2 regions of the Kroppenstedtia sanguinis genome follow, and region 2 is predicted to be linked to the other one. Evidence: riboswitches for the same ligand, from Rfam matches in the RefSeq annotation. Region 2 holds a riboswitch; the other holds the start of a gene.
The links. A riboswitch is a leader RNA that binds a small molecule or an ion and turns the genes downstream of it on or off. The one in region 2 is predicted to bind S-adenosylmethionine.
Positions count from the first base shown of each region.

Region 1 (3,772 bases), on a different contig from region 2:
CTTCAGTCATCATCAACCGGATGCAGTCCGATAAATTCCCGAACACCGCTAAGGGTGTCATTATGCAGAAGGGAGCGTTCACAGCAGTGGACGATGGCCAAATCTGGATGAACCCGGATAGCGATGCGAAAAAAGCGGTGGAAGATGCCGCCAAAGGTTGGGACCCTTCGAGTCATGCCCTGTATTATTTCAACCCGGATACAGCTACCTCCAAATGGATTTGGAGCCGTCCACAGATCCACAAAATCGGAAAACACATCTTTACTAAATAAATGATGGCAGCTGTCCTGAGGGACAGCTTTTTTCTTTGGGGAAGCTAAGGGAGAAAGGAGGTGAGCTTCATTTCACGGAGACGACGGAACCGTCAATTGTTGGTACCGGAAGCGCGAGAAGAGATGGATCGTTTGAAAGCATGGGTGTTGAAGCAGCAGACCGGAAAGCAGGTCCAGGGTCCTGTGGATGCAAAAATGGAAATGGCCCGGCAAGCAGGGGTTTCATATCGCCCCGGAGGATCCAACGGGGATATGAAAACCTCTGAGGCGGGTAAGATGGGTGGACCAGTGGGTGGGCAAATGGTGAAAGAACTGGTTCAAATGGCCCAAGAAGAACTGACCCGTCGAAAGTGAATGTAGACGGTCCCCTGAAGGGGGCCGTTTTAGGCTCATGGAAAAAGGTTTGACACCCGGATCACTCCTGTTACATAATAGACTCTAATTACAATCGAAAACGGATTCTACTCGTTATCCAGAGTGGTGGAGGGACTGGCCCGATGAAACCCGGCAACCCGCTTGCGCAATTTTGCAGGCAAGGTGCCAAATCCTGCAACGCCTAAGCGTTGAGAGATAGGGAGTGGGATGAATTTCGGCGATATTGATCCGCTGCGGTCCACCCCCTCTCCATCCTGAGGGGGTTTTTCCATTTTCAAAGGAGGAATCGGAGATGAAGCGAATCGGTGTAGGGCTGTTGGGGTTTGGCACAGTCGGCGGCGGTGTTTACAAAACGTTGCGAAGCCAAGAGGATGTGATTCTGAAAAGAACGGAAACGTTATTTGAGGTCCGATCCATTCTGGTGAAAGAAAAGGAGAAGGAACGTTCAATCGAGGGAGTGCAACCGTTGATCACCACGGATTTTGACCGGGTCTTGGAATCCGGGGTGGAGGTGATCGTAGAGGCCATCGGTGGAACGGAGCCAGCACGGATGTATGTGGAACGAGCGTTGGAGGCGGGGTGCCACGTGGTGACCGCCAACAAAGAATTGATGGCCAAACATGGGGTGCAACTGGAGCGCTTGGCTCGGCACCATCAGGTTCAAATTTTGTATGAAGCCAGTGTGGGAGGCGGCATCCCTGTATTGGGGACGATGGGATATTTCTTGAAGGCCAACCGTGTGCAACGGATTACGGGAATTCTCAATGGGACTACCAATTATATTTTGACTCGGATGGCCCGGGAAGGAGCCTCTTTTGAGGAAGTGCTGGCAGAAGCGCAACAGAAGGGATATGCCGAGGCGGATCCCGCAGCGGATGTGGATGGATTTGACGCTGTCTACAAATTGGCGATTCTTTGTCGACTCGCTTTTGAGACACAGGTTTCGGTGCAGCAGATCCTCCGAGAGGGAATTCGGGACATTACACCAGAGGAGTTGGAACTTGCCCAAAGGCTGGGTTATGTCGTAAAGCTGTTGGCGACAGGTGAACAATACGGGGAGAAAGGACCGGTCAGTCTCGGCGTGAGCCCCTCTTTGTTGCCCATATCCCATCCTTTGGCCGGGGTAGAAGGTGTGTATAACGCGATCCATCTGGAGGGAGATGTTGTTGGGGATGTGACCTTGGTGGGACGGGGAGCCGGAGAGAGGCCAACTGCTAGCGCAGTGGTGGAGGATTTGAGCAATCTGTTTCGCCTTCCGTCTCCCAAGTTGCCTTTGTCGGATTCTATGCTTCTGCCTGCAGGGGAAGCAGGGGGAAGCCGATTTCTCTTTATGAAGCTACGTGAAGGGGAGGTGCCAGAACCGGAGAAGTTACGCCAAAAACTGGAGAGGATAGGGCTGGAGGTGGTGGACGTTGTCTCTGCCCGTGGCGGGGTGGCTTTCATCCTGCGCCGTTGGGACCCTTCCCATACCTCGGTTGTGGTGACGGAGCTGGGGCTGGAGCTTTCCCAGATTGTCTCCCGCCCCGTCCAAGGCGGAGGTCTTTGTCAGGAGCAGCAACCGGAAATGGAGGGTGTCGTCTGAACCCTCCATCCTTTGGAGTGGGGGGATTACAGAGACAGGGACTCTCAAATGAACGGACTCCTCATTTGATTTTAGGATCACGAAACCGGCGTTGCCGGTTCTTTTTTTATGAAAATACGAATAGATGTGGAGGAGAATGAGGTGACAGCGATGGCCAGAATCCGGACGAATAGGAAACAGACCGCATTGTTGGGACGTTTGATGCGGGCAGAAGCGGAGGGAGAAGGGGAAACAGGGATGATCCTGGTGGGCATCGTCGGAGTAAACCGAGTGGTTGCCGGATGTCTCGACTTTGAAGACATTCGGACCCTGCAACAGATGATCTTTCAGTCACCGGGAGGATTTGAAGCGGTGCAATCGTCTTATTTTTATCAAAAGGCTCGGGAGCGGGACATTCGGTTAGCCCAGCGGGTCATTCAGGGTGAACGAAGGGACCCGGCAACCAATGCCCTTTGGTTTTTCCGCCCGGTAGGCACCTGTCCTGGGACCTGGTATAACCAGAGTAACAGCGGACAATACAAGTCCCACTGTTTCTACATTCCCACCCCCCAGGAGTGCCCCGATGTCTATTAGGATGTGTTGAACCTTTTGTCACACAGTCTTCCCCTTCTCAATGACGAGACACGCCTGCGTCTGGAAACAGGGTTCCACCAAGGAATAAGAAAACCTTTACCCCGATGTCCAGTCCCAGATGGGGATTTATAAAGAAGGAAGGGAGAGAATTCGATGTATTATTGGCAACAACCGCCCTTTTACACTTCTGCCGCCAATGAGACCCCTCAACGGCGGACAGAACGAGTGTACACGGAAGATGTTTTGAATCGAAACATCGGGAAAGAGATCACTCTGCACCTGACCTATGAAAACAATAATCAGTGGAATGCGATGGTGGTCACAGGAGTGTTGCGGGAGGTGGGACGGGATTTCCTTTTGCTTAGGGACCAAAAGACAGGAAAAGATATGATCTTTATGAATATCAATATTGACTATTACATTTTCGAAAGTGGGCCAGCCAATCTAGCCCGGCCCCAAAGATGAGTCAGTTCCCCCATGAAAAGACACCGGTTCCTGGAAACCGGTGTCAGCTGATTCATTCCAAAATGTAGGCCAGGGCCTCCAAAGCCTGCTCCGGTGTTTCAACGACTACCTGTGCCCGTTGCGCCAGCTCTTTTAGAGGATGGATCAATCCTTCAGGACGGACGAGGATTAAGGGCTTTCCCGATTGAATAGCGATGGTGGCATCCATGGCTGTGTTCCATTGGCGATATTTTTCTCCGAAGAGGGCGATCACTACATCTGCTTTTTCCATCCAGACACGGGTGCGGAGGTTGTTGAATTCGGAGGCTGCCTGGTCACGAAAGACAGGATCCGGTTGTTTCCCTTTGATTTTCTCTCCGATATCATCTGAGCGGTCATGATTTTCCTGGGGTCCTTTGAATAGGATGGGGAGCCCTCGTTCTCTTACCTTTTGCCGCAGTTCCTCCCGCCAGTCGTCATGGATTTGTCCGGCCAGATAAACCACCAGCTCCATATCCACCAGTCT
Region 1 covers NZ_JBNPXF010000023.1:4,229-8,000, reverse strand. The annotation lists gene sleB (spore cortex-lytic enzyme) at 1-272, shown strand, start outside; gene JOD24_RS12940 (alpha/beta-type small acid-soluble spore protein) at 333-626, shown strand; SAM riboswitch class I at 738-849, shown strand; gene JOD24_RS12935 (homoserine dehydrogenase) at 940-2,229, shown strand; gene JOD24_RS12930 (cell wall hydrolase) at 2,380-2,802, shown strand; gene JOD24_RS12925 (spore coat protein GerQ) at 2,956-3,267, shown strand; gene JOD24_RS12920 (YtoQ family protein) at 3,320-3,760, opposite strand.
Region 1: another riboswitch for S-adenosylmethionine. It lies ahead of JOD24_RS12935 (homoserine dehydrogenase); the one in region 2 lies ahead of metX (homoserine O-acetyltransferase MetX).

Region 2 (3,772 bases):
TGAGCGGGAAGGAGGCGAGTTAATCCGTGGCGATTCCAGCGGAGAAATTTCAACGGGTGGAGAGAAGGCAAAAAGAAGCAGAGGCGATCCGGCGTCCCAGGGTTTCTTACTGGAAGGATGCATGGATCCGTTTGCGGAAAAACTGGCTGGCCATGGGTGGACTCGTTGTCATTCTGTTGCTCGTGTTGATGGCGCTGGTGGGTCCGTATATGCTTCCTTATGAATACTATGAGATCGATCTCACGGATGGGAAAAATCTGGAGCCTTCCGGTGAACATTGGTTTGGAACCGATGACCTGGGGCGGGATATGTTTGTCCGAACTTGGTATGGAGCGCGGATTTCACTGACGATTGGGGTGGTGGCTGCCCTGATCGACCTGGCGGTCGGGGTGTTATACGGAGGCATTTCCGGCTATAAGGGGGGGCGCACCGACGAGATCATGATGCGGATCGTCGATGTGCTGTGGGGCCTTCCCTACCTGCTGGTGGTGATTCTGTTGCTGGTGGTGATGGGGCCAGGCCTATTGACGATTATCATCGCCTTGTCCGTCACGGGCTGGTTGAATATGGCTCGCTTGGTCCGGGGTCAGATCTTACAATTGAAGGAACAAGAATTTGTGTTGGCTTCCAAAACCCTGGGAGCCTCCACGAAACGGTTGATGATAAAGCATCTGATCCCCAACACCATGGGGCCAATTCTGGTGATGATCACTTTCTCCGTGCCCAACGCCATCTTTTCGGAGGCCTTTCTCAGTTTTCTGGGTCTGGGGGTTCAAGCTCCCATCGCCAGTTGGGGAACGATGATCAACGATGCCCTGGTGGTGGTTTTATCTGATGAATGGTGGCGGCTCTTCTTCCCGGCTCTTTTCCTCAGCTTGACTCTGTTGGCTTTTAATGCTTTCGGCGACGGACTGCGGGATGCCCTGGATCCGAAAATGAGAAAGTGAGGTGGGATCAGATGAAAACCATACTGGAAATCAACGATCTTCATGTATCATTCAGTACCTACAACGGGGAAGTTCAAGCGGTGCGGGGGGTGAATCTCCAACTGGAAAAAGGGGAGACCCTAGCGATTGTGGGCGAATCGGGGAGTGGTAAAAGTGTGACGGCTCAGTCCATCGTTCGCTTGATCCCATCTCCCCCGGGAAGGATTAAACAGGGAGAGATCCTCTTCGAAGGAAGAGATCTGACTCAGGTACCGGATCGGGAGATGTTCAAGATCCGGGGGGCAGAGATCGGGATGATCTTCCAGGATCCGATGACCTCCCTCAACCCGACCATGACGGTAGGCAAACAAATCATGGAAGGGTTGATGTGGCACCAGAACCACGGAAAGGATCAAGCCCGGGAGAAAGCGGTGGAGATGCTTCGCTTAGTGGGAATCCCCAACCCGGAAAGTCGGGCGAATCAATACCCCCACCAATTCAGCGGAGGCATGCGTCAACGGGCGATGATCGCCATCGCTCTAGCTTGCAACCCCAAGATTCTGATCGCCGATGAACCGACCACGGCTCTGGACGTTACTATTCAGGCGCAGATCCTGGAGTTGATGAAAGAACTGCAAAGCAAGACGGAGACAGCCATTATATTGATCACCCACGATCTGGGGGTGGTGGCAGAAATGGCTCGGCGGGTGGCGGTGATGTATGGAGGGATCCTGGTGGAGACCGGAACTGTGGAAGATATTTTTTACCGCTCCCGTCATCCCTACACTTGGGGCTTGATGGGTTCCATGCCCAGATTGGATCAGAAACGGGAAGAGGATTTGGTCCCTGTCCCTGGATCACCGCCGGATCTGTTGGATCCGCCCCAGGGCTGTCCCTTTGCCGATCGTTGTCCCTACGCCATGCAGATTTGTCATGAGGAGATGCCGGAGGGGACCGAGGTTGCCGGCTCCCATCAGGTTCACTGCTGGTTGGAGCATCCCGATGCTCCAGCAGTGGATCCAAAAGGCGAGTTGAAGGTGAATATCGGTTCCAGATAATCGAACCCTGTCCGTCTGCTTGACAATCCGCCAGAATCATCATATGATGAACAAAATTCCATAGATCGATCAATTCTTCTTATCCAGAGCGGTTGAGGGACTGGCCCGATGAAACCGCGGCAACCCCCCTTACAAAGGGAATGGTGCCAACTCCTGTCGGGCGTTTGCCTGGAAGATGAGAAGAGGCGTGGAAGACCATGTCCGGAATTTACCCACCCTCTTCTTTGGAAGAGGGTGTTTTACATGTGGCGAAGTTCGGTCGATGATTTGGCGAGACAGGGGGATGGATGATGCCAATCTCTACCCGGATTTTTGAAAAGAAAAAAGTATCCGTCGGCGCGGTCCGATTGGAGAGCGGAGAAACTCTTTCGCAAGTGGAAGTGGCAGTGGAAGCGGTCGGAAGCGAACCCAAGGTGGACGGGAGCAACATTGTGCTGGTTTGCCATGCGCTGACCGGGGATGCCCACGCGGTAGGGGATGAAGAGTCCCCCGGATGGTGGGACGGTCTGATCGGTCCAGACAAATGGATCGATACCAACCGCTACCATGTGTTGACCCTTAATGTATTGGGGGGATGTGGAGGGACGACGGGTCCCTCTTCCATGGATCCCACGACGAATCAACCTTACGGCACTCGCTTTCCTCGAGTCAGTATCCGGGATATGGTGTCTGTACAAAAGCGTTGTTTGGAAAAACTAGGGATTCGGCGGGTGGAAATGGTGATCGGCGGCTCTATGGGGGGCATGTTGGTCTTGGAGTGGGGAATCCTCCACCCTGGCTTTGCACGAAAACTGGTCCCCCTCGCTACTGCCGCTGCTCTTACTCCGACAGCCATCGCCTTCAATGATATCGGGCGTCAGGCGATTGTGGCTGATCCCGGTTACCGAGAAGGCCATTATTATCCGGGTCCCGGACCGGTGCAAGGCTTGGCGGTGGCCCGGATGATAGCGATGGTCACCTACCGGACTCCGCAATTGTTTGAAAAACGGTTTAGTCGCAACCTGCAAGCTGGAGGGTCTCCGATTCAAGCCGACTCCCTGTTTCAAGTGGAAAGTTATCTGCGTCACCAGGGAAAAAAGTTGGTGCAACGCTTTGATGCGAACAGCTATCTCTATCTGTTGAAGGCGATGGACACCCATGATCTGGGCCGAGACAGAGGCGGAGTGAAGAGCGCCCTGTCCACCGTCGAGGCAGAAGTGTTGATCGTGGGTATCCGGGAAGATCAACTGTTTCCCATCCAGCAGCAGCGGGAACTGTTCACTCTACTGAAAAGCCAGGGAGTCAAATGTGAGTTGCTGGAGATCTCTTCGGAATACGGTCATGATGCCTTCCTGGTGGAATATGAGGAGACGGGTCCCCGGATCCGGAAGTTCCTCGACCAGGGTCTGAATCAAGGAGTGACTGAACGTTGGATCAGTTGATAGATCCAAGGTAGCGTGCCTGTCCGATGCATCGGGCAGGTTTTTATTTCCGATAGAGGACAGGTTTATAAGACATCAGGTTGGGGCAATTTACCACATAAGCAGGAGGGCCTGACTTGACGCTATATCGAAAGTGAGAGTACAATGATATCGTCTAAGATGTGAAACCTTTCTTTCCCTGAAGAGAAATGTGTTTCATATTTCCACCGGCTACAATAGTAGGGATGTATACCCTTTGGCATAGCCGGTCCAGTTTTGGAGAGAGGGTTCCTTGCAAACATACCGTGTTACTATCAGGGGATTATTGGGGGGGCAAAAATGAGTACGCACCGCAGTTTTTTTAGCAGACGGTTGCATTCCCTGCTGG
Region 2 covers NZ_JBNPXF010000026.1:10,459-14,230, reverse strand. The annotation lists gene JOD24_RS13770 (ABC transporter permease) at 1-23, shown strand, start outside; gene JOD24_RS13765 (ABC transporter permease) at 27-947, shown strand; gene JOD24_RS13760 (ABC transporter ATP-binding protein) at 959-1,984, shown strand; SAM riboswitch class I at 2,061-2,166, shown strand; gene metX (homoserine O-acetyltransferase MetX) at 2,275-3,405, shown strand; gene JOD24_RS13750 (succinate dehydrogenase cytochrome b558 subunit) at 3,724-3,772, shown strand, end outside.